DNA from 3 places in the Citricoccus sp. SGAir0253 genome. Region 1 is predicted to be linked to each of the others. Evidence: riboswitches for the same ligand, from Rfam matches in the RefSeq annotation. Region 1 holds a riboswitch; each other region holds the start of a gene.
The links. Region 1 has a riboswitch for glycine ahead of gcvH (glycine cleavage system protein GcvH). Riboswitches for the same ligand answer to the same signal wherever they lie in the genome.
Positions count from the first base shown of each region.

Region 1 (9,287 bases):
CTTGTCGCCCGCCTCCCGCGGTCGGAGAATGGGGGTGCGGAGGACATCACGAAGGACACCGCCATGACCACCCACACCGCCTTCGACCTGGCCCGCTTCACCCGCGCCACGGAGGAACGCGACGCCCGGGCGCTGCTCGAGGCCTACGCAGAGGATGCCGAGGTCCGCATCGTGGACCGCAACAACCCGCCGAGGACGCCGCAGGTCCTGAAGGGCAGGGAGGCCATCCGGCCCTGGCTGGAGGACACCTACTCCCGGGACATGACCCACCACGTGGTGGACCCGGTGGTGGGCGGGGACCGGGTCGCGTTGACGACCCTGTGCCGCTACCCGGACGGGACCAACGTGCACTGCGCCTGCACCGCGGAACTCTCCGACGGGCTGATCACCCGGCAGACCGTGGTCCAGGTCTGGGACGAGTGACTCCCGCCCGTGACGCCGGGCGCCGGACCGTGGGGTCCGGCCCGGGACGGCGAACGGCGCCGGACCCCTGGGGGCCCGGCGCCGTCCGTGTCCGGGGGACGTCCGGGGTCAGCGGGTGGGGGTGGGCTGGCCGGTGGTGGCGTGGCGTTGCTGGTACTCCCGGGCCACCTTGGCGTCGTGGGCGGCGCGCAGGGCCTGGTGCTCGGGGTTGCGGCGCAGCACGAGGTAGCCGGCGCCGAGGGCGAGGAACCAGGCCGGGGTGGACAGCAGGGCGGCCAGGGTGTCGGGCTGGGTGGTCAGGGCCCAGACGACGAATCCGAAGAAGCCGAGCACCACGTAGGGCATGAAGGACCCGCCGGGCATCTTGAACGCGCTGGCCGCGTGCAGGTGGGGGCGGCGGTGCCGGTAGACGAGGTAGCTGACCAGGATGATGGACCACACGAACATGAAGCACAGCGCGGAGATGGTGGTGACCAGGGTGAAGGCCTCGGCGACCCCGCCCTCGGCGTAGAGCAGGGCGACCCCGGCCAGCAGGAACATGCAGGAGAACAGCAGGGCGTTGCGCGGCACCTGCCGGGAGGACAGGCGGGCGAAGCGCTGGGGGGCGTCGCCCTCCTGGGCCAGGCCGTAGATCATCCGGGAGGTGGAGTAGATCCCGGAGTTCGCCGAGGAGGTCGCGGAGGTGAGCACGATGAAGTTGACCACCCCGGCGGCCCCGGCGAGCCCGGCCAGGGCGAACATGCCCACGAAGGGGGACTCCTCGGCGCTGTAGGCGGTCCAGGGCTTGACGGCCATCAGCACGACCAGGGCGCCGACGTAGAACAGCAGGATGCGCACCGGGATGGAGTTGATCGCCCGGGGCAGGGTCTTCTCGGGGTCCTTGGCCTCGGCGGCGGTGGTGCCGACCAGCTCGATGCCCACGAAGGCGAACACGGCGATCTGGAACCCGGCCACGAAGCCCATGAACCCGGTGGGGAACATCCCGCCCTCGGTCCACAGGTTGGCGAACGCCGCCCGGGTGCCGTCGGACTCGAAGCCGGTGATGATCATCACCAGGCCCACCACGATCAGGGCCAGGATGGCCACGATCTTGACCAGGGCGAACCAGAACTCGGTCTCGCCGAAGGCCTTGACCGAGGGCAGGTTCAGCCCCACCAGCAGCACGATGCACACCACCGCGGGGATCCACAGGGGCAGCTCGGCCCACCAGAAGGACACGTAGTGGGCGATGGCGACCACGTCGGCGATGCCGGTGACGACCCAGCAGAACCAGTAGGTCCAGCCGGTGAAGAACCCGGCCCAGGGGCCCAGGATGTCCGCGGCGAAGTCCGCGAAGCTCTTGTACTCGGTGTTGCTCAGCAGCAGCTCGCCCATGGCGCGCATGACGAAGAACAGCATGAACCCGATGATCATGTAGACGAAGATCACCGAGGGCCCGGCCACCGAGATGGTCTTGCCCGAGCCCATGAACAGGCCGGTGCCGATGGCCCCGCCGATCGCGATCAGCTGGATGTGGCGGTTGGACAGCGCCCGCTCCAGGTGCGGGGACTGCGGGGTCTCACTCGCAGGACGTGCTTGGGTAGTGGTCATCGAGGAACCGTTTCTGTTCGGGTCGTCGGGGTCAGGGTCGCTGCCCCGGTGCCGGGCGGCGCATGGGCCGCCCGGCAGAGGTCAGCATTCGACGACGTTGACGGCGAGGCCGCCGAGGGCGGTCTCCTTGTACTTGTGGCTCATGTCCTTGCCGGTCTCCCGCATGGTGACGATCACCTCGTCGAGGCTCACGCGGTGCGTCCCGTCACCCCACAGCGCCATCTTGGCGGCGTTGATCGCCTTGGCGGCGGCGATGGCGTTGCGCTCGATGCAGGGGATCTGCACGAGCCCGCCGATGGGGTCGCAGGTCAGGCCGAGGTTGTGCTCCATGGCGATCTCGGCGGCGTTCTCCACCTGCTCGGGGGACCCGCCGAGGATCTCGGCGAGTCCCGCGGCGGCCATCGAGGAGGCCGAGCCGACCTCGCCCTGGCAGCCGACCTCGGCGCCGGAGATGGAGGCCTGCTCCTTGTAGAGCACCCCGACGGCGGCGGCGGCCAGCAGGAACCGGCAGACGGTGTCCTCCAGGACCCGGCGGTGCGCCTCGGCGCCCTCGAGGGCGGCGTCCAGCACGGCGGGGGAGTAGTGGGTCGCGTAGAACAGCACGGCCGGGATGATGCCGGCCGCCCCGTTGGTGGGAGCCGTGACGACGCGACCGCCGGAGGCGTTCTCCTCGTTCACGGCCAGGGCCACGAGGTTGACCCACTCCTGCCAGAACCGCGGATCGCGGTCCGGGTCCTCGGAGCGCAGCCGCGCGTGCCAGTCCGGCGCGCGGCGGGCCACGTCCAGCCCGCCCGGCAGGGTGCCGGTGCGGCGCAGGCTCATGTCCTTGCACTCCTCCATGACGCTCCACAGGTGCAGCAGCCCCCGGCGGATCTCCTCCTCGTCGCGCGAGGCGAGCTCGTTGGCGAGCATCACCTCGCTGATGCCCTTGCCGGTGGACCGGCAGTGCTCGAGCAGCTCGCGCGCCGTGGTGAAGGGGTGCGGCAGCGGGGCCTCCTCGGCCGGGCCGGCCTGGCCGGCGTCCTCCTCGCCCTCCTGGACGATGAAACCGCCGCCCACGGAGAACCAGGTCTCGTCCGCCAGGACGGCACCGTCCGCGGCCAGGGCCTGGAAGCGCATGCCGTTGGTGTGCCGGTCCAGGACGGTCAGCGGGTGCTGGACCATGTCCTCGACCGTGAACGGCAGGTCCTTCCCGGCCCCGAGGGCCGAGCAGAGGGCCAGCGTCCCGGTCGAGGCGATCGAGGCGAGGCGCTCCTCCACCTGGTCCGGGAGCACGACCTCGGGGTCGTAGCCCTCGAGGCCGAGCAGGATCGCGGTGAAGGTGCCGTGGCCGCGGCCGGTCGCGGCGAGCGAACCGTAGACGTCCACCCGCAGTCCCTCCGTGCGCTCCAGCAGCCCGCCCTCGGCGAGGGTCTGGGCGAAACGGCGGGCGGCCCGCATCGGTCCCACGGTGTGGGAGCTGGAGGGACCGATGCCGACGGTGAAGAGGTCGAAGACACTGATGGCCATGCTGCGACTCCTTACAGTCCGGGCGCCAGGGGCGCCAGTTCCGGGTACAGGGGGTGGGTGGTGGCCAGGGCGGTGACGCGGTCGCGCAGTCCGGCCAGGACGGTGTCGGGGACCTCGGTGCCGTTGGCGGCGGCGGTGGCCCCGGCGACCAGGGTGGCGGCGATGATCTCGGCGACCTCGGTGAAGGCGGCCTCGCCGAACCCGCGGGTGGCCAGGGCCGGGGTGCCGATCCGCAGCCCGGAGGTGACCATCGGCGGGCGCGGGTCGAACGGGACCGCGTTGCGGTTGATGGTGATCTCCACCTGCGCCAGCAGGTCCTCGCCCTGCCGGCCGTCCAGGGACGAGTCGCGCAGGTCCACCAGCACCAGGTGCACGTCGGTGCCCCCGGTCAGCACGGTGATCCCGTGCCCGGCCACGTCCTCAGCGGTGAGCCGCTCGGCCAGGATCCGCGCCCCGGCCAGGGTCCGGGCCTGCCGGTCGGCGAACGCCTGGCCGGCGGCGATCCGGAACGCGACCGCCTTGCCGGCGATCACGTGCTCCAGCGGCCCGCCCTGCTGGCCGGGGAACACCGCGGAGTTGACCTTCTTGGCGATCTCGGCGTCGTTGGTCAGGATGATCCCCCCGCGCGGGCCGGCCAGGGTCTTGTGCGTGGTGGAGGTCACCACGTGGGCGTGCGGGACCGGGTTCGGGTGCAGCCCGGTGGCCACCAGCCCGGCGAAGTGGGCCATGTCCACCATCAGGTACGCCCCGACCTCGTCGGCGATCGCCCGGAACGCGGCGAAGTCCAGCTGGCGGGGGTAGGCCGACCAGCCGGCCACGATCAGCTTGGGCCGGTGCGCCCGGGCCAGGGCGGCGACCTGGTCCATGTCCACCCGGTGGGTGGCCTCGTCCACCCCGTAGGCGACGATGTCGTAGAGCCGGCCGGAGAAGTTCAGGCGCATCCCGTGGGTCAGGTGCCCGCCGTGGGCCAGGTCCAGGCCCAGCACCGTGTCCCCGGGACGGATCAGCGCGTGCATCACCGAGGCGTTGGCCTGGGCCCCGGAGTGCGGCTGGACGTTGGCGAAGCCCGCCCCGAACAGGGCCTTGGCCCGCTCGATCGCGATCGTCTCGATCGCGTCCACGTGCTCGCACCCGCCGTAGTACCGCTTGCCCGGGTAGCCCTCGGCGTACTTGTTCGTCAGCACCGAGCCCTGGGCGGCCATCACCGCCGCGGCCGTGTGGTTCTCCGAGGCGATCATCTCCAGGCCCGAACGCTGCCGGTCCAGCTCGGCATCGATCAGCCCGGCCACCTCCGGATCCAGCTCCCCCAGCGACCGCGTCAACTCCGCCGGAACGGCGGTCATCTCCTGGTCGAGGACGCTCATGCCAGCTCACCGCCGTTGGCCTCGGCGTACTCCGCGGCGGACAGCAGCGGGCCCTCCTCGGACACCTCCACGGTGAACAGCCAGCCGGCGCCGTACGGGTCCTCGTTGACCAGGGCCGGGTTGTCCACGACCTGGTCGTTGACCTCCACCACCGTGCCGGTGACGGGGGTGAACAGCTCGGAGACGGACTTGGTGGACTCGATCTCGCCGCAGGTCTCGCCGGCGGTGACGGTGGAGCCGGCCTCGGGCAGGTCCACGTAGACGACGTCGCCGAGCGCGTCGGCGGCCACCTGGCTGATGCCGACGCGCGCCGGCGAGGCGCCGTCGATCCACTCGTGCTCGGCGGAATAGCGCAGTGCGGACAGGACAGTGCTCATGGGTGTTCCTCTCGGACGTGACGGTGAGGCTGGATCTGGAAGGGTTCAGGACACCGGGGCGCCGGCGCACGACCCGGACCCGCGGACCACGCAGCCCCCGGGACCCGGGGCGGAGCACGGCGCGGCGGACCCCGTCAGGGGCCGGGGCGCGCGGGCGGTCCACGGGCGGAGGGAGGTGATGGTCATCGGGGGAACTCCAGGTCTCTGCGCGGTCGCCCGCGGCGTCTGTGGTTCCTCCCCGATCTGTTGCGTGGCCTGAGAGTTTTCGTCCCTCCCGGAGGGGAGGGGGTTGCTCCGTCGGCGAGCCCGGAGTGACTCCGCGCTACTTTCCAGATGTGCCTCTGTGCGGCGGTACGGTTGCCTGAGAGTTTCCCGGGGAGGAATTGCTCCTTCGGCGCCCGACCAGTGCTGCTGGACGGGACTCTCCCGCCGCACGTCAACGGCCCTGCAGCCTGTGACTGCCCTCACAGCGTAGTCGCTCCCGCGCCTCCCGATCAACCGCGTCGCGTGCCACGGGCCCTCGGCGGGACACCATGGCGGCCCTCGACGCCGCTCCGGCGGCGGCCGGTCGCCCACCTCCCGGCGCCCCCCGGCGCCCGCCGTCACCGGCCGGCAGCACCGTCCCAGCGGCTGGCCCGCAGGGACGCGAGGCGGTCCGGCGCGCCCGCCAGGGCGGCGGCGTAGCCGTCCAGGGGCGCCTCGAGATGACGTACTGAGACGCGGTCCGCCGCGTAGCCGGTCGCCCGCGCCTTGAACAGCGCCTCCGACCGCGCCCACGCGGCAGCGCCGGCCGGGTCCTCCAGGTCGGCTGCGCGCTGGACGTCCACCCCCACGGGGCTGCCGGGGTCCAGGGCGACCACGACGAGCAGGCCGGAGTGGGACACGGAGACGTGCGGCACCGGGGGGGTCGGTCCGGCGCCGAGGATCCGTGGCGCGCCGTGGGGCCGGCCGCACTCGGGGCAGGTGCGGTCCACCGCCACCTCGGCGGGGGACTGGCCCAGGTGTTCGGCGACCGCCACGCGCAGCAGCGCCGCGGCGACGAGGGAGCGGGCCCGGTCCGCCGGGCGGTCGAGGGACTCGATCCGCCGGCGCTCGAGCGGGCTCAGGACGGGCAGCAGGCCGGCGTGCGCGGCGGTGAGCAGAGCCCACCGGATCTCCACCGTCATATTTACCTCGTGATTGCCTGGGCTATTTGGGGCAGGTTAGCCTAACCTATGTGACCCTGACCGCCGGGTCGACGCCATCCCCGGTGCTCGACCGTCCCACTCGTCCCTCGCTCGCGCCGCTCGCCGACCCCGTCCACGCCGACCGCCCGGCGGTGGTGTCCGCCTCCGGCCGGGCGATGTCCCACGCCGAGCTGGGCGCGGCCGTCGCCGGCCTCGCGGCGCGGCTGCCGGACGCGGCCGAGGGCCGCCGGCTCGTCCACCTGCCGCTGGGCCGGGACCTGCTGGGCGTGCTGTCCTACCTGGCCACCCTCGAGGCCGGCCACGTGGCGCTCGTGACGGCCGGCGAGGACCGGGCCTCCGCCGTGCTCGAGCGCTACGCCCCGGACGTCACGGCCACGGGGGATCCGGTGCGCCCCTTCGAGGTGCTGCAGGCGGCCCCGCGGCACCTGCTGCACCCGGACCTCGCGCTGCTGCTGAGCACCTCCGGGAGCACGGGCTCGCCGAAGCTCGTGCGGCTGTCCCATGCCAACCTGCACCACAACGCCGCCGCGATCGCCCAGGCCCTGGCGCTCACCGCCGAGGACCGGGCCATCACCTCGTTGCCGCTGCACTACACCTTCGGCCTCTCGGTGCTGCACTCCCACCTCGTGGCCGGCGCCTCCGTGGTGCTGCACGAGGGATCGGTGCTGGACGAGGACTTCTGGTCGGCGGTCGACGGGCTCGGCGTCACCACCCTGGCCGTCGTGCCGCACCTCGTGGAGCTGATGGAGACCACCGGTGCGCTGGACCGGCCGCACCCCTCGCTGCGCCTCGTGGCCCAGGCCGGCGGCCGGATGGGCCCGGAACGGGTGCTCCGCACGGCGACGCTGGGCGAGCGCCACGGCTGGGGGCTGTCCGTGATGTACGGCCAGACCGAGGCCACCGCCCGGATCTGCGTGCTGGACCCCGCCCTGGTCGCAGCGCACCCCGACTCGGTGGGCCGGCCGGTCGCGGACACGACCCTGCACCTGGACACGACCGTCCCCGAGGCCGCCGAGGGGGCCGGGGAGGTGGTGGTCCGCGGGCCGGGCGTCATGATGGGCTACGCCGAGCACCCGGACGACCTCGCCCTGGGCGCCATGCTGGACGAACTGCGCACGGGCGACCTGGGGGGCATCGGCCCCGACGGCCTGCTCCGGCTGGTCGGCCGGCGCTCCGGCTTCACCAAGGTCATGGGCGTGCGGATCGACGTCGGCACGGTCGAGGACCGGCTGGACACGGCCGGGTACCGCGCGTGCGTGGGCGGGGACGGCAGCCGGCTCACCGTGGCCGTCGAGCCCGTGGCCGGGCGAGCGGACCGCGAGGTGTCCACCGAGGTGCGCCGGCTCGCCGGCACCGCCTCCGGGCTCGGCCCGGCGGCCGTCGCCGTCGCCGTCGCGCCCCTGCCCCGGCTGCCCAACGGCAAGGTGGACCGCCCCGCCAGCGCGGCCCTGGTGCGCTCCGTCGCGGAGCAGGCCACGGCGCCCGACGCCGGCCCGCGCACCGCGGCCCCGGCCGCACCGGGACCCCGGGGGACGGCTCCGGAACAGGACCGCGCGCCGGCTGCCGGCGAGCACGCCGGCGAGGCGGCCGACGCCACCGCGCCCCTGGACGCGCGCACGCGCCTGGCCGCCGGCGTCGCCGCGGCCGTCTCCTCGGTCCTCGTGCTCGACGCCGCCGACCTGGACCGGACGTTCGTGCAGCACGGTGGGGACTCCCTGAGCCACGTGCAGGCCTCGGCCCGGCTGGAGCGGCTCCTCGGGCCCCTGCCGCGCGACTGGCACCACCGTCCGCTGTCCGACCTCGTGGAGCTCGGCCTGGAGCGCGGCCGTGCCGCCGGCCCTGACCGTGGGGCACCGGCTGGGCGTGCCGCGGTCGGGGGCGCCGCCCCCACCGCCCCGGGGCGCGGGGACCGCCCGGGTCGCCAGGGGACGCGCCGTGCCCCGGGACGCCCGTGGCGGGACCGCGCCCGCGCGGCGCTGGCCTGGCGCGGCGTGGAGACTTCCGTGGTACTGCGCGCTGTCGCCGTGGTGGCGATCTGCGGCTCGCACGCCGACCTCATCGACCTCATGGGCGGGGCCCACGTGCTGATGGCCGTGGCCGGGTTCAACACCGCCCGCTTCGGGCTGTCCGTGCCCACGGTGGCCGGCCGGTGGCGTTCCACCGCGCGCATCGCGATCGGCGTGGCCGTGCCCGCCATGCTGATCGCCGCCGTCGGCATGCTGACCACGGGCCGCTACGGGTGGTCGAACATCATGCTGAGCCACTGGATCACCGGGGACACCACCGAGGGGTCCACGGCCAACGAGTACTGGTTCATCGACGCCCTGCTGGCCTCGGTGCTCGTGCTCGTGGCGGTGCTCTCGGTCCCCGCGGTGTCCCGGGCCTGGCGGCGGGACCCGTGGCGGGTGGCCGCGTGGTTCACGGCCGCCGCACTCGTGCCCCGGTTCCTCGTCCTGTCCCTCACGGACAGCCACATGGCCCAGTCGATCATGCCGACCACGCTGTGGCTCGTGGGGGTCGGGGCGGCCGCCGCGTGGGCGGACAGCACGCGGCGCCGGTGGATCACCGCCGGGCTCGCCGTGGTCGGCGGGGCATGGTTCTTCCCCGACCAGCCGGGCCGCGAGTTGGCGATCCTCGTCGGCCTGCTGGTCCTGGTCTGGGTGCCGCGGCTGCGCGTCCCGGCGCTCGCCCTGCCGCTCGTGGGGGTGCTGGCCGCAGCCTCGCTGTACGTCTACCTCGTCCAGTTCATGGTGCTGTCCTCCTTCGAGGACGACGTCGTCGAGACGGTCGCCGCCCTGGCCACCGGCTGCCTCGTGTGGTGGCTCGCCGACCGGCCG
Region 1 is NZ_CP039424.1:1,970,362-1,979,648, reverse strand. It holds gene E7744_RS08745 (nuclear transport factor 2 family protein) at 64-423, shown strand; gene cycA (D-serine/D-alanine/glycine transporter) at 532-2,013, opposite strand; gene E7744_RS08735 (L-serine ammonia-lyase) at 2,095-3,522, opposite strand; gene glyA (serine hydroxymethyltransferase) at 3,534-4,886, opposite strand; gene gcvH (glycine cleavage system protein GcvH) at 4,883-5,263, opposite strand; glycine riboswitch at 5,603-5,702, opposite strand; gene E7744_RS08720 (4'-phosphopantetheinyl transferase superfamily protein) at 5,866-6,429, opposite strand; gene E7744_RS08715 (AMP-binding protein) at 6,480-9,287, shown strand, end outside.

Region 2 (9,287 bases), 1.3 Mb from region 1:
GCGAGCACGGGGTGCGCCTGACGGACGAGGGCACCATCCGGCACTTCGCCGTCACCGCCGAGCAGTTGCGCCTCGTGGAGCAGCAGGAGCACGCCACCCTGGAGCGGCGCGCCGGGACCTTCCGCGCCGGCCGGGAACCGCTGGACCTCCGGGGGAAGACGGCGGTGATCATCGACGACGGCATGGCCACGGGCGCCACGGCGCGCGTGGCGTGCCGGGTGGCCCGGCAGCTGGGGGCGGCCCACGTGGTGCTGGCCCTGCCGGTGGCCTCGCGCACGACGGTCGACACGATGCTCATGAGCCGGGAGGCGGACGAGATCGAGGTGCTGGCCACCCCGCGCCGCTTCCGGGCCGTGGGGGAGCACTACCGCGACTTCTCCGCCGTGGACGACGCCCGGGTGGCCGCCATCCTCGGTGCGGGCCGTGGCCCCTCCCCGGGCGGTCCGGCGGGGGGCGTCGGCCCGGAGGGGTCCGCGGGGTCCGAGGGGAGCGGCTGAGCCGTGCGCATCGTCGTCTCCCAGAACATGACCCTGGACGGCCGGGTCGAGATGCTCGAGGACTGGTTCGACCCCGCCCGGCAGGACCCCGAGCTCTCCGCGGAGCTGCGCCGCCAGACCGCCCAGGAGGACGTGCTGCTGCTGGGACGGCGGACCTTCGAGGACCTCCGGGGCTACTGGCCGCGGCAGTCCGGGGACACCACCGGGGTGGCCGCGGCCCTGGACGCCGCGGACAAGCGCGTGGTCTCCTCCACCCTCACCGACCCGCGGTGGCGGAACACCACCGTGGTCCCCGGCGACCCGCTCGAGGCCGTGCGAGCACTGCGCCGGGCGCCGGGCCGCGACGTGGTCGTCACCGGCAGCATCCGCCTGGCCCACGCGCTCATCCTCGCGGCCCTCGTGGACGAGTTCCGGATGTTCACGTACCCGGCCTGGCAGGGCCGCGGCCGGTCCTTCTTCCCGGACGGGTTCGACGTGCCGCACCTGCGCCGGGTGGACGGCCGGGTCTTCCCGGGTGGGGTCGTGTACGCGGCCTACCAGCCGGCCGGCCTGGACACCCCCGTGCGTCCGCGGGCGTCCGCCGCCGGTGCCGACGCGGGCGAGGAAACCCTGGCCGGGCTGGGCTCGGAGCAGGAGGACTGAGCCATGGGACGTCTCGTCTACTCGGTCATCGCCTCGCTGGACGGGTTCATCGCCGACGAGGCGGGGGACTTCTCGTGGGCCGAGCCGGACGCCGAGGTGCACCAGTACGCCAACGACGAGCTGGCCGGCGTGGCCGTCCACCTCTACGGCCGCCGCACCTACGAGCTGATGACGGCCTGGGAACACGACACCGAGCTGATCGAGGGCCACCCCGTGACCGCGGAGTTCGCGCGGGTCTGGCAGGAGGCGGACAAGGTGGTCTACTCCTCCACGCTGGACGAGGTGTCCACGCGGCGCACCACGCTGCGGCGGCACTTCGACCCCGCGGTGGTGCGCCGGCTCAAGGAGGAGGCGGACGGGGACCTGCTGATCGGCGGGCCCACCCTGGCCGCCCAGGCGCTGCGCGCCGGCCTCGTGGACGAGGTGAGCCAGGTGCTGCTGCCGATCGTCATCGGCGGCGGGCTGGCGGTGTTCCCCGCGGGACTGCGGATGGACCTCGAGCTGGTCGCGGAACGGCGGTTCGCCGGCGGTGCGGTGGCGCTGCGCCACCGGGTGGAGCGGCTCGCGGCCGGCGCCGAGGCCTGAGCCCGGGCGAAGGCCCTCGCGCGTCCGGCACCGGGAGAATCCCGCGGGCCGGGGGATGCGGACTCGGCGCCGGCCGGACGCCGGTCGGACGCCGGCCGGACGCCGGCCGGGCGCCCGCCGGCGCGCCCGGGGCGACCGATTGGCGGCCAGACCTCCCACGTGGGCCCGGGTGTGGGCACCATGGAGCCATGAGCACACTCGCCGAGACCTGGGACCGACACGCCGACCCGCTGACCGAGGTCGTCAACGCCGTCACCGACTGGGACGCCCCCAGCCCCTGCGAGGGCTGGACGGCCGCCGACGTGCTGGACCACCTCATGCAGACCCACCGCGAGTTCATGCTCCGGCACGGCCGGGAGGTCCCGCTCGTAGCCGGCACCCCGGCGGAGCAGTGGAACGCGCACGCCGCGGCCATGGCCGCCCTGGTGCGGGACGGGGACCTCGTGTCCCGGCCGCTGGAGACGCCGTTCGGGGACTCGACGGTGGGCCAGGTGCTGCTCGACTTCTACGGCATGGACCTCATCGTCCACCGCTGGGACCTGGCGACCTCGCAGGGCGAGGACCACCGCCTCACGGACGAGGAGCTCGCCGAGGTCGATGCCGCCGTGGACGGCTACGGCCAGGCCGCCTACGCCCCCGGCATCTTCAAGGAGGCCGTGCCCGTGGCCCCGGGCGCCTCCCGCCAGGAGCAGGTGCTGGGGCGCACGGGCCGCGCGGTGCGGCGGCGGCGCCCCCAGACCCTCTGAGCCCGGTCCAGGGGCTCAGGCCCCCGGACCGCCCCGCCACTCCGCGGCGAGCAGCCCGTAGACGAGGGTGTCCGTCCACTCGCCCTTGATGAGCCAGTCCTGGCGCAGCAGCCCCTCGCGCCGGAACCCCAGGCGCTCGCAGAGCCGCGCCGAGGCGGTGTTGCGGGCGTCCATCCGCGCCCGCACCCGGTGCATGCCGTAGTGCCCGAACGCGAGGTCCAGCAGGGCTCCCGCCGCCTCCGTGGCCAGCCCGCGGCCGCCCGCGTCCGGGTCGAACACCCAGCTGACCTCGCCGAGGGACAGCGTCCCGTCCACGGCCCACAGGGACAGGTCCCCGACGACGGCGCCCGCCGGCGCCGGCGGGACCGCCGGGGGCACCTCCTCGGCGACGAGGCACACGGCGAACCCGGCGGCCTCGATGTGCAGCCGGCCCGAGCGCAGCGACGCCTCCCGGTGGGCCTTCTCCCCGTCCCACGGGCCGTCCAGCAGGTACCGGGTGGTGTCCTCGCGGCGGTAGTAGCGCAGCAGGGCCGGGGCGTCCGCCTCGCGGACGTAGCGCAGCACGAGTCGCTCGGTGTGCAGGGGCACGGGGGGCGGCGGGGCCGGCGTCGGGCGCGTCACCGGTCCTCCCGATCCCCGGGCCGTGCCCCGGGGGTGGGGAGGCGGCCCGGCGCCGTCCGCACCGGTGCGGGGGAGTCCATGGGATCCCGCCGGGCTCAGCCGCGCACGGCGGCGCGCTCGGCGCGCGCGGGGGTCACGGCGCGCGTGAGCTCCACGAGCCGGTGCAGGACCTTGGCCAGGGAGCGGTCATGGTGGTCGGTCAGGGCCAGCTCGCCGCCCGGGAAGTCCGTGCGCCGCACGAGGTTCACGGAGTCGCCCACCACGTGCATGTTGTACGCGGCGGTGGTGATCCGCCAGGCCTCGTTGGCCCGCACGCCGCCGAGGCCGCCGTAGGCCACGATCGCCAGCGTCTTGTCCATCCACTGGCGCGAGAGCAGGTCGTAGGCGTTCTTGAACGCGCCCGGGATGTTCCGGTTGTACTCGGGGGTGATGAACACGAAGCCGTCGCAGGCCGCGACGGCGTCCCGCCAGCGGTGCACCTCGGCCGGCCCGTCCTCGGCCTGCGCCCAGTCCTCGTCCGTCATCAGGGGCAGGTCGAAGTCCTTGAGGTCCAGCACCTCCCACTCCACCTCCGCGCCGGCGTCCAGCGCGCGGGCCCGGGCGGCCACCCAGTCGCCGACCGATGCGCCCAGGCGCCCCTCGCGAACCGATCCGATGACGATGCCGATCCTCATGACGTGGTCCTCCCGGGTGCCGTGGTGGCGGACGTGGTGGCGGATGTGGTGGCGGGGCCGGTGCCCCGCCACCACACTAGGGGGTGACGCCGCGGCAGCGCGGCCCTGCGGAGAGGACCAGCCCATGAAGATCACCCAGGCCCACCTGCTCGTCGACGACCAGGACGCCGCCAAGAGGTTCTACACCGAGGTGCTCGGTCTCGAGGTGGAGACCGACTACGCCGCCGGGGACTTCCGCTGGCTCTCGCTGCGCGCCCCGGGGCCCGACGGCGGCGCCTCGCTGGTGCTCGGCCGTGCGGAGGGTGCCGCGCGGGCCTACCAGGAGGAGACCCGCGCGGCGGGGAGACCCGCCTTCGCGATGACCCTGACCGGCGGTGCCGAGGAGTTCGAGCAGGTCCGGGCCCGCGGCGCCCGCGTGGTCATGGAGCCGACCCGGCAGCAGTACGGCGGCACGGACGCGCTGGTGGACGACACGGTGGGCAACCTCATCTGCCTGCACCAGGACTGAGCGCCGCACCGGCCCGCCCGGCCGCGCCTCCGGACCGGCTTATACGCCCCCGGCGGCGGATGCGCGAATTCGCCCCCGCGTGTGAGGCGCATTACAGTGTCCTCCCGGAATCAGCCACTGAGCGGTCCGGGAGAGATCCCGCTCCACCCGGATGCGCGACGCCGACGGAGCAAGCCCTCCCCGGGAAACTCACAGGCACCCGTACCGGACCGCTGGGCACCTCTGGAGAGCGCCGCCACACCCACGCGCGGCCACCGACGGGGCAAGCGGGCCGCCCGGCAACGGGCGGAGCGGCGCGAACACTCTCAGGTCCACGGACAGAGCGGGGAGGACACGCAGGGACCGACCGTCCCCCGTCCACCTGAGGAGTACCCATGGAACCCCGCCCCACCGGGCCCGCCACCGGGACCGAGGCCGGCCCGGCCGCCGTCGGGACCGACGCCGGCCCCGCCGCGCCGACCGCCACCCTCGTCCGCGAGGGCCGAGCCGGCGGCACCGCGGCCGGCCCCGCCGCCGACAGTCCCGCCGCGCCGCGCTGGAACCGCTTCGACACGAGCTGGACGATCGGGCTGTTCGGCACTGCCGTGGGCGCCGGCGTGCTGTTCCTGCCGATCAACGCCGGCCTGGGCGGGCTGTGGCCGCTGCTGGTCGCCACGGTGCTGATCTGGCCCATGACCTACCTCTCCCACCGCGCCCTGTCCCGCATGGTGTGCGCCTCCCCGCGCCCGGACCGGGACATCACCGGCGTGGTGGCGGACTACTTCGGCCCGGCCGCCGGCCGCGTGGTCACCGTCCTGTACTTCCTGGCGATCTTCCCGATCGTGCTGATCTACGGCGTGGGCATCACCAACACCGTGGACAGCCTCATGGTGAACCAGCTCGGTCTGGACCCGTGGCCGCGCTGGCTGCTGTCCGGGGTGCTCGTGCTGCTGATGTCCGCCGTGATGGTGGCCGGCCAGCGCGTCATGCTGGTGGTCACCCAGTGGCTCGTCTACCCGCTGATCGCCGTGCTGTTCGCCGTCACCCTGCTGCTGATCCCGTCCTGGTCCCTCGAGGGCTTCGGCGCCGTGCCCGCCGCGGGCGACTTCGGGATGTCCCTGTGGCTGATGATCCCGGTGCTCGTCTTCGCCTTCAACCACTCCCCGGCGATCTCCCAGTTCTCCCTGTCCCTGCGCCGCGAGTACGGCGCGGGCTCGGTGCGGAAGGCCTCCTCCATCCTGCGCGTCACCGCGACCCTGCTGGTGGTCTTCACCATGGGCTTCGTGTGGTCCTGCGTGCTCGCCCTCGGCCCGGAGGGGCTGCAGGAGGCCAAGGACGCCAACCTGCCCGTGCTCTCGCACCTGGCCAACGTCATGGGCCTGCCGGTCATCGCCTGGCTGGGCCCCGCGGTGGCCGTGACCGCGATCGGCTCGTCCTTCTTCGGCCACTGGCTCGGCGCCTTCGAGGGCGCCCAGGGCATCGTGCGCGGCATGGTGGACCCGCAGGCCCGGCGCATCCCCGACCGCGCCCTGCGGATCGGCATCAGCGTGTTCCTCATCGCCAGCACGTGGCTGGCGGGCGTGCTCAACCCGAGCATCCTGGGGCTCATCGAGTCGTTGGCCGGGCCGGTCATCGCCGCCGTGCTCTACCTGATGCCCATGTACGCCATCCGGAAGGTGCCCGCCCTGGCGCCCTTCCGCGGCGCGCTGTCCAACGTGTTCGTGGTGGTCGCCGGAGTGGTGGCCGTGGGCGGGATCCTGCTCGGCCTCGTCGGCTGAGCCGGTCCCCGGCGGGAGGCGCTCGGGCGCGCCCGACGGCGGCGCTCAGCCCTGGAGGGGCCGGAGCTCCACGCGCTGGCCGCACGCCCGCGAGGCGCGGGTGGCGATCTCCCGCGCCTGCTCGGGCCCCGAGGCCTCCACGATCCAGAACCCGCCCATGGACTCCATGGACTTCGCGAGCGGACCCTGGGTGACCCGTGGCTCCTCCCGCCGGCCGTCCACCACGGAGGCCAGCTCCGGGGCGTCCAGCCCGCAGGCGAAGACCCAGGCCCCCTCGGCCTGGAGCTGCTCGTTGAACTCGCCGACGGCCTGGAACGCCGCCTGCATCTCCTCCTCGGATCCGTAGGGGCCCGTGGGCCGCTGCTGGATGCCGGGGGCGTGCCAGACGGAGATCATGAACTGGGGCATGGCGTCCTCCTCGGACGGCTGGGACGGCTGGGACGGCTGGGACGGCTGGGACGGCTGGGGGGTGGGTACTCCGGCGGGGGCCGGGGACTCAGGAGGCGGCGACGGCGGCGACGATGGGCTCCTCGCCGTCCACGAACTCGTACTGGTGGCCGACGGCGTGCTCGGCGGCCAGCACCACGCGGATCGCCTCGGCGACGTTGCCGCGCGAGGTCTCCCGGCGCTCGCCGACCGACTCCGGGCTCGCGAGCCGGATCCGGCCCGTGGGCTCGTCCAGCGTCAGCGCGCCCGGGCCGAGGATGGTCCAGTCCAGCCCGGAGCGGCGCAGGTGCTCGTCCGCGGCAGCCTTGGCCTCGGCGTACGCGTGGAAGGAGTCGTCCTCCGGGATGCCGTGGTCCGGACGGGCGCCCAGGTAGGACACCATGACGTAGCGCCGCACGCCGGCCTGCTCGGCGGCGTCCATGGACCGGATGGCGGCGTCCCGGTCCACCGCGTAGGTGCGCCGCGGGTCGCCCCCGCCGGCCCCGGCCGACCAGACGATCGCGTCCTGGCCGGCGAACGCGCTCGCCAGCTCGTCCTGCGAGGCGGTCTCCACGTCCAGCACGAGCGGGGTGGCGCCCGCGGCCTCCACGTCCCCGGCGTGCTCCGGATTGCGGATCACGGCCGTGACCTCGTGCCCCTCGCGGGCCAGCAGGGGAGCGGTGAGCAGGGCGACCTTGCCGTGTCCGCCGATGATCAGGTATTTCGCCATGCGTGGGGTCCTTCCGTCCGGGTGCGGTCTCCTCCCGCCACTGTGTCACCGTGACGGCCGGGAAGGCCAGTGCCTTCGGCTCCCGGCAGAATGGAGGCCATGACGTCTTCCCTCCACCGAGTCCTCGGGGCGGCCGCGGCCGTCCTCCTGCTGGCCGGCTGCTCCGCACCGGCCGCCACCCCGGGTGCCGACGGCGGCGCCTCCGGTTCCGCGTCCGGTTCGTCCCCGGCGACGGCGGCCGCCGGGCCCGGCGATTCGCTGCTGGCCGACTATGGCCTGGAGGACCGCGGCACCGAGGAGGTCGTGGAGGCCCTCGACGCCACCCACGAGGACCGCGAGCGGGGCCTGGCGGCCTCCGTGACCCCGGAGGAGGTGGTCCTCGCGGACGGGGAGCGCCAGGAGACCCTGCCCGTCCCCGAGGGCCGGTTCTACCTCGCGGTGGCGCCCTTCGAGACCACCACGCACGAGTGCTTCCACCACAGCCTGGCCGGCTGCCAGGGCGAACTCGTGGACACGCCCGTGCACGTGAGCGTCACGGCCGCGGACGGCGAGGTGCTCGTGGACGAGGAGCGCACCACCTACGCCAACGGCTTCGTGGGCCTGTGGCTGCCGGCGGGCATCGAGGGCACCATCACGGTGGAGGCGAGGGGCAAGTCCGCCACCGCGGACATCGCCACCGGGGCGGGGGACCCCACCTGCCTGACCACGCTGCAGCTCACCTGACCGCCCCGCGGTCGGGGCGGGGCGAGCGTCACTGTCCGGACGCCGTCGTGCCCTCGTAGAGGCCGATCTCGTTGCCGTCCAGGTCCCGGAACACGGCCCACCAGCTGGTGGCGTCGATGGGGGTCTTCGGGGCCAGCACCTCGCCGCCGAGCTCGGTGACCCGCGCCAGGGTCTCGTCGATCGAGTCGACCTCCACCGTGGAGCGCGGCTGGGTGAAGCCCTCGCTGCGCGGGGCGAGCCCGCCGCCGCTGACCTGGTTGGGCGCCCGCCACATGGGGTAGCCCTCGAAGCCGGGGTACTCGGTGATGTCCCAGCCGAACAGCGTCCCGTAGAACTCCGTGGCGCGCCGGGTGTCGGACACGGGGATGTCGATGTGGGTGATGTCTCCATGGGCCATGGCAGACAGTGTGCGCCGGCGCGCGGGCCCGGTGAACCCTAGGGGGCCCGCCGCCACTCGTGGGCCAGCAGGCCCATGACGTGGCAGTCGATCCACTCGCCGTCGAACAGCAGGGCCTCGCGCAGCGTCCCCTCCAGGACGAAGCCGGCCTTCTCGTAGACGTGCCGGGCCCGCGGGTTGAAGGCGTAGACCTCGAGCTCCACCCGGTGCAGGCGCTGGTCCTCGAAGGCGTGCCGCAGGGTCAGCCGGACCGCCTCCGTGCCCAGTCCGCGGTCCCGGGCGCCGGAGATCCAGATGCGGAAGCCGCACGAGAGGTTGTCCGGGTCCACGTCGTTGAGAACGGACTCCCCGACCACCCGCCCGGAGGAACGGTCCTCGATCGCCCACACCGTGCGGTCCTCCGCCACCGACCAGCGGTCGTAGACCTCCACGAGCCGCTCCACGCTCCAGTCCCGGCCGGACCCGGAGGCCCCCGCCGCGTCCCCGCGGTGGTGCACGGACCCGGTGAGCCGGCCGACCTCGGGATCGGCCAGCAGGGCATGCAGGGCGGGGGCGTGCCGCCCGGTGGCGGGGACCAGCCGGACGAGCTCGCCCTCCAGGACGGGCTTGGCGGAGAAGTCCGGGCCGCCGGCGGCCCCGCGCACGCGTCCGGAGCCCGGCCCGGCGCGCGGGCGAGTGCCGCGCGCCCCGGGCCCGCCGCCGTCGGGCACGGGGTCCATCAGATGTTCGAGCCGTCCGGCGGCAGGTCGGCCGGGGGCTGGGAGGACCCGCCCCGGCCGTCCGAGCGCGGGCACTCCAGGCCCAGGGTGTACGCCGTCATGGACAGCGAGCCGTAGGAGTAGCCGTCCACGAGCACGTCCAGGCCGGGGGCGGCCGGCGCGCCCGCGGCGCCGGAGGTGCCCGCGGCCCCGGCCAGCCCCGCCAGGTAGAGCGAGGGGATGAAGTGGTCCGGGGTGGGCACGGCCTGGCCCCAGTCGCGGT
Region 2 is NZ_CP039424.1:3,246,020-3,255,306, reverse strand. It holds gene E7744_RS16530 (phosphoribosyltransferase) at 1-497, shown strand, start outside; gene E7744_RS14240 (dihydrofolate reductase family protein) at 501-1,139, shown strand; gene E7744_RS14235 (dihydrofolate reductase family protein) at 1,143-1,724, shown strand; gene E7744_RS14230 (maleylpyruvate isomerase N-terminal domain-containing protein) at 1,913-2,470, shown strand; gene E7744_RS14225 (GNAT family N-acetyltransferase) at 2,486-3,091, opposite strand; gene E7744_RS14220 (NADPH-dependent FMN reductase) at 3,187-3,765, opposite strand; gene E7744_RS14215 (VOC family protein) at 3,890-4,273, shown strand; glycine riboswitch at 4,391-4,490, shown strand; gene E7744_RS14210 (HAAAP family serine/threonine permease) at 4,648-6,030, shown strand; gene E7744_RS14205 (YciI family protein) at 6,076-6,438, opposite strand; gene E7744_RS14200 (SDR family oxidoreductase) at 6,527-7,186, opposite strand; gene E7744_RS14195 (CueP family metal-binding protein) at 7,286-7,909, shown strand; gene E7744_RS14190 (VOC family protein) at 7,938-8,306, opposite strand; gene E7744_RS14185 (GNAT family N-acetyltransferase) at 8,345-9,025, opposite strand; gene ygiD (4,5-DOPA dioxygenase extradiol) at 9,025-9,287, opposite strand, start outside.
Region 2: another riboswitch for glycine. It lies ahead of E7744_RS14210 (HAAAP family serine/threonine permease); the one in region 1 lies ahead of gcvH (glycine cleavage system protein GcvH).

Region 3 (9,287 bases), 1.3 Mb from region 1:
CGGCCCGGTCCGGGGCGGCGGCCGCGCCGGGCGCGACCGCGGGCGGACCGGGGGCCGCGGACGCCGCGGGGCTCACCGGGACGTACTGGGTGCTGGTCTCCCCTGTCTCCCCCGGCCTGGCCGCCACCCGGCGGGAGGGGCTGGACGTGCTCCTGCTGGACCGCGGCTTCGACTCGGCCGCCGCCGAGCGCGCCCCGTGGCTGCTGCTGGGTGCCAAGACGCTGAGCTACGCGGTGAACATGGCCGCCATGCGCCACGCGGCGGCCCAGGGCGCGGACGACGTGATCTTCGTGTCCGCCGACGGCAAGGTCCTGGAGGGGCCCACCTCCACCGTGCTGATGGCCCGGCGCGTGCCGGCCGCGGGCGGCCGCGGCACCACCGTGGAGCTGGTCACCCCGCTGCGCAGCTCCGGCATCCTGCCGGGCACCAGCCAGGGCACCATCTTCGCCGCCGCCCAGGCGGCCGGCTGGGACCTCGGCTACGGACCGCTGGTCCCCTCCGACCTGCTCGACGCGGACGGGGTCTGGCTCGTGTCCTCCGTGCGCGGGGTGGCACCCGTGAAGAGCCTGGACGGGGTGGCGCTCGGCGTGGACGCCGAGCTCACCGACCGGCTCACGGCGTTCCTCGCCGAGGACCTGGCCCCCGGGCAGCACGGCCCGCTCGGCTGAGCGGCCCCGGGCCGGGTCAGGACCACACGAGGTTCCACGCCCCGGTGCCCAGGGCCAGCCCGGCGGCCAGCGCGGCGAGGGCGAACCCGGCGGCCACCACCGCGCCGTCCAGGGGCGTGAACCGGGACTCGCGCGCCCACGTGCGCTCCCCGGCCCCGAAGCCGCGCGCCTCCATGGTCACCGCCAGCCGGGTGGCCCGGCGGATGGCCTGGACCAGCAGGCCGAACGCCTGGCCGAGCCAGGACGCGGTCCGGCGGACGGGGTTCCCGCCGGTGCCCACGCCGCGCGCGCGCCGGGCCTGGCCCAGGGTGCGCCACTCGTCCGTGAGCACCGCGAGCATGCGGAAGGCCGCGAGCGAGCCGAGGACGAACCGGGCGGGCAGACGCAGGCGCTGGGCGAGCGCGTCCGCCAGGTCGGTGGGGTCGGTGGTGATGAACACCATGACCCCGGGCAGCGCGACGGCGAGGATGCGCAGTCCCGTGGCGGCCCCGGCGAGCACGGAGCCCTCCGTGACGTCCAGCGGCCCGGCGGCCAGCAGCACCCGCCCGGAGTCCTCCCCCACGAGGGCGGTGCCCCAGGCGGAGGCGAGGGCCGCCGCCACGAGCAGCCACGCCCGGCGCAGGAACTCCCCGGTGCGGATCCCGGACAGCGGCAGCAGCGCCACCGCGGCGAGGAGCACGATGCCCGAGGACACCCAGTCCATCGAGGCCACGAGCACCACGGTGACGGGCAGCAGGGCCAGCAGCTTGGCGAGCGGGTTGGCCCGCTCGAACACGGACACGGCCACCGGCCGGGAGGGGGCGGCCGCCGTCATGACAGCTCCACCACCCGGGCGCCGAGCGCGGCGGCGAAGTCGGCGTCGTGCGTCACGGCCACCACGGAGCGGCCCTCGGCCACGAGCCGCCGCAGCAGCCCGGTGAGCACGGCCCACGTGACGGCGTCCTGGCCGAACGTCGGCTCGTCGAGGAAGACGAGGCGCGGGCCGGCGGCCAGCACGGTGGCCACGGACAGCCGCCGTTTCTCCCCGCCGGAGAGGGTGAAGGGGTTGACGTCGGCGAGGGCGGACAGGCCCAGCACCGCGAGCAGCTCGTCGGCGCGGGCCGCGGCCTCCTCGTCCGTGAACAGCCGCTGGCGGGTCCGCGGGTCGCGGGCGTGCCGCGGGCCGAACACCAACTCCTCCCGCACAGTGGTGGCCACGAACTGGTGCTCGGGCTCCTGGAAGACCGTGCCGATCCGGCTGACCAGGTCCGCGGCGCGCCAGCGGCCCGGGTCGTCCGGCAGCCGGTCCCCGTCGGCGCCCTTGAGCGCCGGCCCGGCGCGCAGGGTGCCGCCGTGGGCCGGCAGCAGCCCGGCGAGGGTGAGCAGCAGGGTGGACTTCCCGGCCCCGTTCGGCCCCGTCACGACGACGGCCTCCCCGGGTCCCACGGTGAGGTCCAGGTCTCGCTGGACCGGGACGGGCGGCGGGCCGAGCCGGCGTCGCCATCCCGGGCGCACCGGTTCGCGGGACACGGCCAGTCCCCGCGCCGCCAGCAGCCCCCCACCGGGCACCTGCAGGTCGATTCCGCCCCGGTCCGGGCCCGGAACGGGGCTTCGGCGGGGCGGATTCGACCGCTCGATGGCGGAGGGCGGGGCGGGGACCGGCTGGGGGACCACGCCCGGGACCCAGACGCCGGCGGCCGCCAGCTCCTCGCGCACGGCGCCCGGGCCGAGCAGCTCCGCGGGGGTCCCGTCGTGGCTGATCCCGCCGCCGGGCTCGAGGACGAGCAACCGGTCCACGTGCTCGGCCCACGTGCCCAGCCGGTGCTCCACGACCACGAGCGTGGCCCCCGTGGCCTCGACCACGGCGAGCACGGCGTCGCGGACCTCGAGCACCCCGGCGGGGTCCAGGTTCGCGGTCGGCTCGTCGAGCAGCACGAGCGGCGGGCGCATGGCCAGGATCCCGGCCAGCGCCATCCGCTGCTTCTGCCCGCCGGAGAGCCGGGCGGTGTCCCGGGACAGCGAGATGCCCTCGGCCTCGCCGAGCCCCACGGCGTCCAGCGCGCGGCGCACGCGCGCCCACGTCTCCTCCCGGGGCACGCACAGGTTCTCGGCCCCGAACGCCACGTCGTCCCCCACGCGGGAGAGGATGACCTGCGTCTCCGGGTCCTGCTGCACGAGCCCGGCGCGGCCCCGCAGCGCGTGCGTGGGCACCCCGTCCAGCAGCAGCCGGCCGGTCTCCTCGGACTCGTCCGCGGGGTCCAGCACTCCGGCCAGGGCGTACAGGAGGGTGGACTTGCCGGCCCCGGAGGGCCCCGCCAGCAGCACCCGCTGGCCGGCCGGCACCACGAGGTCCAGGCCGGCGACGGCGGCGCGCTCCCGGCCGGCGTGCCGCCAGCCCCAGCCGGAGGCCGTGATGGTGGCGCCGCCCGCCGGTCGGGCCGGCGCGCGTCCCTCCCGGACGGCGCCCGGCCGGGAGCCGGCCGAGCCCTGCAGCTGCGAGTCCCCCAGGGGCGGGGCCGGCGTCGGGGCCCGGCGCCGGGACGCGGGCGGCGACTGCACTGCCTCGGGCACGGATCAGGCCACCGGTTCCCGGTGCGCCCCGCGGGAGGCCAGGGCGGACAGCGCCCCGGTGGCCGCGAGGGCCCGGGTGGCGAGCCAGGACAGCAGGCCCGCGATGACCAGCCCGGAGACGCCCACGCAGGCGACGTAGATCCACTTCCACTCGAGGGTGTACTCGGGGAACCAGTTCTGGACGAAGGCGTCGTTGACGCCGCCGAACACGCCCGTGGCCAGGCCGGCGAGCAGCGCCACGGGCAGGGTGAAGCGGCGGTACAGGAAGGCCAGCAGCACCAGCTCGGCGCCGAGGCCCTGGACCAGCCCGGAGGCCAGCACGGTCAGGCCCCACTGGGAGCCCAGCAGGGCGGAGACGGCCGCGGCCACCAGCTCGGTGAACAGGGCCGCGCCGGGCCGGCGGATGACGAGACCGCCGAGCACGGCCGGGAACAGCCACATGCCGGCCACGAGCCCGGCCGAGGGCGGGAAGGCGAAGAACAGGCCGCCGATCCCGGCGTAGGCCAGGTTCCAGGCCCAGAAGATGACGCCGCTGGCCACGGCGATGACGGCGGCCACGACGATGTCCACCACGCGCCAGTTGCGGCGCGTGGGGACGGGCCGCCGGCCGGCGGCGGCGGTGCCGGTCCGGGCGGACCGGTCGGTGGGGTGGGTGTGGTGGGCGGGGCCCATGGTCGTCCTCCTCAAGGATCCAAGGAGGGGGGTGTACCCGGGAGGCCGGCACGGCACGGCCTGGGCCGTGCGGGATGCCCGCCCCGCGGTCCACCGGAGAACTCGACTTCCTTCGCCGGTGCTAGCCGGGGCAGGTTCGAGGGTCTGCGCTGCGCGCACTCTCAGCGCCGTGAGGCGCTCCCCTGTCGTTCCAGATGTGCGTCCATCATAGTCCACCCGGCCGGTCGGCGTCCGGGCGGAGGCCCACCTTCCATTGGGCCGCCACCGGGCGGGAGGGCCCGGCCGTCGGCCGCGCGGCGGGGCACTGCGCAGGAAATCGTTGCATTCCTCATTCATTGCCCCTAGGATGTGATGGCTGTCACAACGAAATAGCCGTTGACGTGCGGCGGGAGAGTCCCGTCCGTCATCCGGTCGGGCACCGTAGGAGCAATTTCCTCCCCGGGAAACTCTCAGGTCCCCGTACCGCCGCACCGAGGCATCTCTGGAAAGTAGCGCGGTCTCGCCCGTGCTCGCCGACGGAGCAGGTTCCCCCGGGTCCGGGTGGGGCGAAAACTCTCAGGCCGTGCAACAGAGGGGGAGGAACCCACCGACGACGCGGACACCGCGCAACCCCTGGAGTTCCTCGATGACCACTACCCAAGCACGTCCTGCGAGTGAGACCCCGCAGTCCCCGCACCTGGAGCGGGCGCTGTCCAACCGCCACATCCAGCTGATCGCGATCGGCGGGGCCATCGGCACCGGCCTGTTCATGGGCTCGGGCAAGACCATCTCGGTGGCCGGGCCCTCGGTGATCTTCGTCTACATGATCATCGGGTTCATGCTGTTCTTCGTCATGCGCGCCATGGGCGAGCTGCTGCTGAGCAACACCGAGTACAAGAGCTTCGCGGACTTCGCCGCGGACATCCTGGGCCCCTGGGCCGGGTTCTTCACCGGCTGGACCTACTGGTTCTGCTGGGTCGTCACCGGCATCGCCGACGTGGTCGCCATCGCCCACTACGTGTCCTTCTGGTGGGCCGAGCTGCCCCTGTGGATCCCCGCGGTGGTGTGCATCGTGCTGCTGGTGGGGCTGAACCTGCCCTCGGTCAAGGCCTTCGGCGAGACCGAGTTCTGGTTCGCCCTGGTCAAGATCGTGGCCATCCTGGCCCTGATCGTGGTGGGCCTGGTGATGATCATCACCGGCTTCGAGTCCGACGGCACCCGGGCGGCGTTCGCCAACCTGTGGACCGAGGGCGGGATGTTCCCCACCGGGTTCATGGGCTTCGTGGCCGGGTTCCAGATCGCCGTGTTCGCCTTCGTGGGCATCGAGCTGGTCGGCACCACCGCCGCCGAGGCCAAGGACCCCGAGAAGACCCTGCCCCGGGCGATCAACTCCATCCCGGTGCGCATCCTGCTGTTCTACGTCGGCGCCCTGGTCGTGCTGATGGCCGTCAAGCCCTGGACCGCCTACAGCGCCGAGGAGTCCCCCTTCGTGGGCATGTTCGCCCTGGCCGGGCTCGCCGGGGCCGCCGGGGTGGTCAACTTCATCGTGCTCACCTCCGCGACCTCCTCGGCGAACTCCGGGATCTACTCCACCTCCCGGATGATCTACGGCCTGGCCCAGGAGGGCGACGCCCCCCAGCGCTTCGCCCGCCTGTCCTCCCGGCAGGTGCCGCGCAACGCCCTGCTGTTCTCCTGCATGTTCCTGCTGGCCGGGGTCGCCCTGCTCTACGCCGAGGGCGGGGTCGCCGAGGCCTTCACCCTGGTCACCACCATCTCCGCGCTGTGCTTCATGTTCGTGTGGTCCATCATCCTGGTCAGCTACCTCGTCTACCGGCACCGCCGCCCCCACCTGCACGCGGCCAGCGCGTTCAAGATGCCCGGCGGGTCCTTCATGCCCTACGTGGTCCTCGGCTTCTTCGGATTCGTCGTCTGGGCCCTGACCACCCAGCCCGACACCCTGGCCGCCCTGCTGTCCACCCCGGCCTGGTTCCTCGCCCTCGGCGCCGGCTACCTCGTGCTGCGCCGCAACCCCGAGCACCAGGCCCTGCGCGCCGCCCACGACGCCAAGGTGGCCCGGGAGTACCAGCAACGCCACGCCACCACCGGCCAGCCCACCCCCACCCGCTGACCCCGGCGGAGGCCACCCCCTCCCGACCCGACGGGCGTCGGACCATCCGGTCCGGCACCCGTCGGCGTTTCCGGTCCGGCGCCCGTCGGCCTCTCCGGTCCGGCGCCCGTCGGCCTCTCCGGCCCGGCACCCACCGGTGCGTCCCGTCCGGCGCCCACCGGCGCAGGCGCGCGATGATGGGACCATGCGCCTGTGGACCCTGCACCCGAAGTACCTCGACCGCCCCGGCCTCACGGGCGGCTGGCGGGAGGCCCTGCTGGCCCAGGCCGTGCTGGCCGGACGGACCCGCGGCTACCGCTCCCACCCCCAGCTCGAGCGCTTCCGGGCGCACCCGGAACCGCTCGCCGCGGTGCGGGCCTATCTCGAGGCCCTCGCCGACGAGGCGCAGTCCCGAGGCTACCGCTTCGACCGGACGCGCATCGACCCCGCCCCGGTCGCGCCCGCGGCCCCGGAGTCCCCCCTCGGCCCGGCCGAGCCGGTCGAGGGCCCGGCCGAGCCGGTCGAGGGCCCGGCCGGGGGTGCCGTCGCCGGCGTCACCGGGGCACCGGCCCGGACACCGGCCGTGGCGCGGGTCCCCGCCACCGAGGGCCAGGTCCTGTACGAGTGGGAGCACCTGCTGGCCAAGCTGGCCCTGCGCAGCCCCGAGTGGGGCGCGCCGCTGGCGGACGTCACGGTGCCGGAGGTGCACCCGCTGTTCGTGGTGGTCCCGGGTCCCGTGGAGGCGTGGGAGCGGACGACGCCCGGCCGCGCTCGGCCCAGCGCTGCCAGGGGCGCGACTCGGCCCAGTTGAGGTCGAGGGTGCGCACGGCCCGGCGCATCCGGCGTCCCAGCTGGGCGCCCCCGCGCAGGGACCGGGCGGAGACCCCCACCACGAGCCGCGGGTCGAGCACCACCTCCTGCCGCGGCCCGAGGACCAGGGCCAGGTCCATGTCGTCGTGCACCTCGCGCTCGGTGCGGTGCACCCGGTCGCGCACCGCGTGCCACGCCGAGCGCCGGATGGCCATGTTCGAGCCCCACAGCACGGGCCCGGCCGCGGCCGCGTGGCCCAGGGCGTAGTAGGCGCCCAGGTAGGCGGCGGCCACGGGGATCCCCACCGGGCGGGGCAGGTCCTCGAAGACGCCCCAGCCCGTGATCGCCACGGACGCCGGACGGCGCCGCATCCCCTCGGCGATGCGCTCCACCCAGTCGGCGGGCGGGAGCGAGTCCGCGTCGAGCCGGGCGATCACGGGGGCCCGGGCGGCGTCGTAGCCGGTGGCGGCCGCGGCCCAGATGCCCACCGAGGGCTCCTCGAGCACGCGCGCCCCGTGGGCGCGGGCAATGGACGCGGTCCCGTCCGTGGAGGCGTTGTCCACGACGATGACCTCGGCCGGGGCCAGCGTCTGCCGCGCGAGGGCGGCCAGGCAGCGGGCCAGCAGGACGGCGTCGTCCCGGGCGGGGATGACCACGCTGACCCCCTCCCCCTCGGGGATCCCCCCGGGTGCCGCGGTCCCGGCGCTCATGCGGCCGGTCCCACGGGGGGCCTCGACGGGAGCGTGCCCGGGGAGCCCGCCGGCGTGCGCGTGGCCGGGGTGCCGCCGTCGGTCGCCGCCCCGGTCCGGCGACCGCCGGCGGACGCCCCCTCGGCGGATACCCCGTGGGCGGGCGAGGCCCCGCCCCGGCTGCCGCCGTGCGGCGTCCCGGTCACCAGGCGATCGTGCAGGAGGCCGGCCACCAGGGCGCCGAGGGCGCCCGCGGCGAGGTCGCCGACCGTGTCGTCGTAGCCGACCTGGATGCCCGGGTCCAGCAGGGTGTGTCCCACCCACTCGCCGAACTCCCACACCACGGCCAGCGTGGTCCCGAGGGCGACGGTGAGCAGGACCGTCCCGGCCGGCGTGGCGCGCAGCCACCCGCCGCGGCCCACGAGCGCCGCGGCCAGGACCGCGAGCAGCCCGGTGACGGCCCAGTGGGCCAGCAGGTCGAGGCCGGACACGCGCTGGTAGGCGTCCGCGAGCGCCGCCCAGGCCGCGGCCGGCAGGCACAGGACGGTGACGGCCTGCACGGGCGGGCGCAGGGGCGCCAGCCGCACCACCACGTCCCCCAGGAGCACGAGGGCGAACAGGGCCGCCGCCACCGGGCCGTCCCACAGCGTGGCCAGCAGGCCCAGGACGCTGGCCGCCGTCGCCAGGGCCGCGACCGCGCCGGACCAGCGGCCCGGCACCCCCAGCATGCGCCGGACCGCGGCGGGGGTGACGGCGTGGGCACCGGTCCGTGGCGAGGCCATCTCAGCGCCCCCACGCGATGGCGATGAGCAGCATCGTCAGCAGGAATCCGGTGACCTGGTTGATCCACAGGAACCGGCGCCATCCGGCGTTGGCCTCCTCGCACCGGGCGTCCGGCAGGGAACGGAACGGCAGGATGCTGGCGATGTAGGGCACCACGAGCAGGGCGGACAGCGCCCCGGGCCACCCGGTGAGCAGGGCCACGACCCCCGCGCCCGCGTACAGGCCGATCGCGGCCCGCACGGTGGTGGACGCGCCGAGCACGGTGGCGATGGAGCCGATGCCGGCCTCGCGGTCCGCCGTGACGTCCTGGACCGCCCCGAACGCCTGCGAGGCCATGCCCCACAGGAAGAAGGCGGCGAGCGCGGCGACGGCGGCGAGCGTCCAGTCCCCGCCGGCCAGGGCGAGGCCGAAGGCCGCCGGGCCCACGAAGTGCGTGGAGGACGTCATCGAGTCCAGCACGGGCCGTTCCTTCAGGCGGATCCGCGGGGCCGAGTACCCGACGACGGCCGCCAGCGTGACCGCGAGGACCACGGTGGAGAGGACGGTGCCGGCGGCCACGAGCGCCACCACGAACGGCAGGGCCAGCAGCGCCGAGGCCCACAGCGTGAGCCGGTGCCACCGGTCGGACAGGACGATCCCCTCGATCCCGCCCTTGCGCGGGTTGCGCAGGTCGGACTCGTAGTCGAAGACGTCGTTGATCCCGTACATCAGCAGGTTGTACGGGAAGAGGAAGAACACGGTGCCCAGGACGAGGGCGGGGGTGATCCCTCCCCCGCCCATGAGGTAGGCCGCCGCGAAGGGATAGGCCGTGTTGACCCAGCTCACCGGGCGCGAGGAGCCGACCAGTTGCCGGACCGCTCCCGTGGTCGTGGCCACCGCCGTCATGCCGCCTCCTCCGCGCGCGGGGCGGGGCCCCGCCCGGTCCCGGCCTCGCCCGGCCGCCGCTCCGGCCGTCCGTCCCGCTCCGCGTCCCGCGGCCGCAGCAGGGCCCACGCCGAGGGCAGCAGCAGCCCCGCGGCCACGGGCCAC
Region 3 is NZ_CP039424.1:649,280-658,566, reverse strand. It holds gene E7744_RS02990 (aminotransferase class IV) at 1-668, shown strand, start outside; gene E7744_RS02985 (energy-coupling factor transporter transmembrane protein EcfT) at 685-1,482, opposite strand; gene E7744_RS02980 (ABC transporter ATP-binding protein) at 1,479-3,062, opposite strand; gene E7744_RS02975 (ECF transporter S component) at 3,222-3,890, opposite strand; TPP riboswitch at 3,981-4,084, opposite strand; glycine riboswitch at 4,267-4,365, shown strand; gene cycA (D-serine/D-alanine/glycine transporter) at 4,516-5,997, shown strand; gene E7744_RS02965 (pyrimidine dimer DNA glycosylase/endonuclease V) at 6,182-6,787, shown strand; partial or broken gene E7744_RS16095 (glycosyltransferase family A protein) at 6,924-7,496, opposite strand; gene E7744_RS02955 (hypothetical protein) at 7,493-8,257, opposite strand; gene E7744_RS02950 (prenyltransferase) at 8,259-9,143, opposite strand; gene E7744_RS02945 (lycopene cyclase domain-containing protein) at 9,140-9,287, opposite strand, start outside.
Region 3: another riboswitch for glycine. It lies ahead of cycA (D-serine/D-alanine/glycine transporter); the one in region 1 lies ahead of gcvH (glycine cleavage system protein GcvH).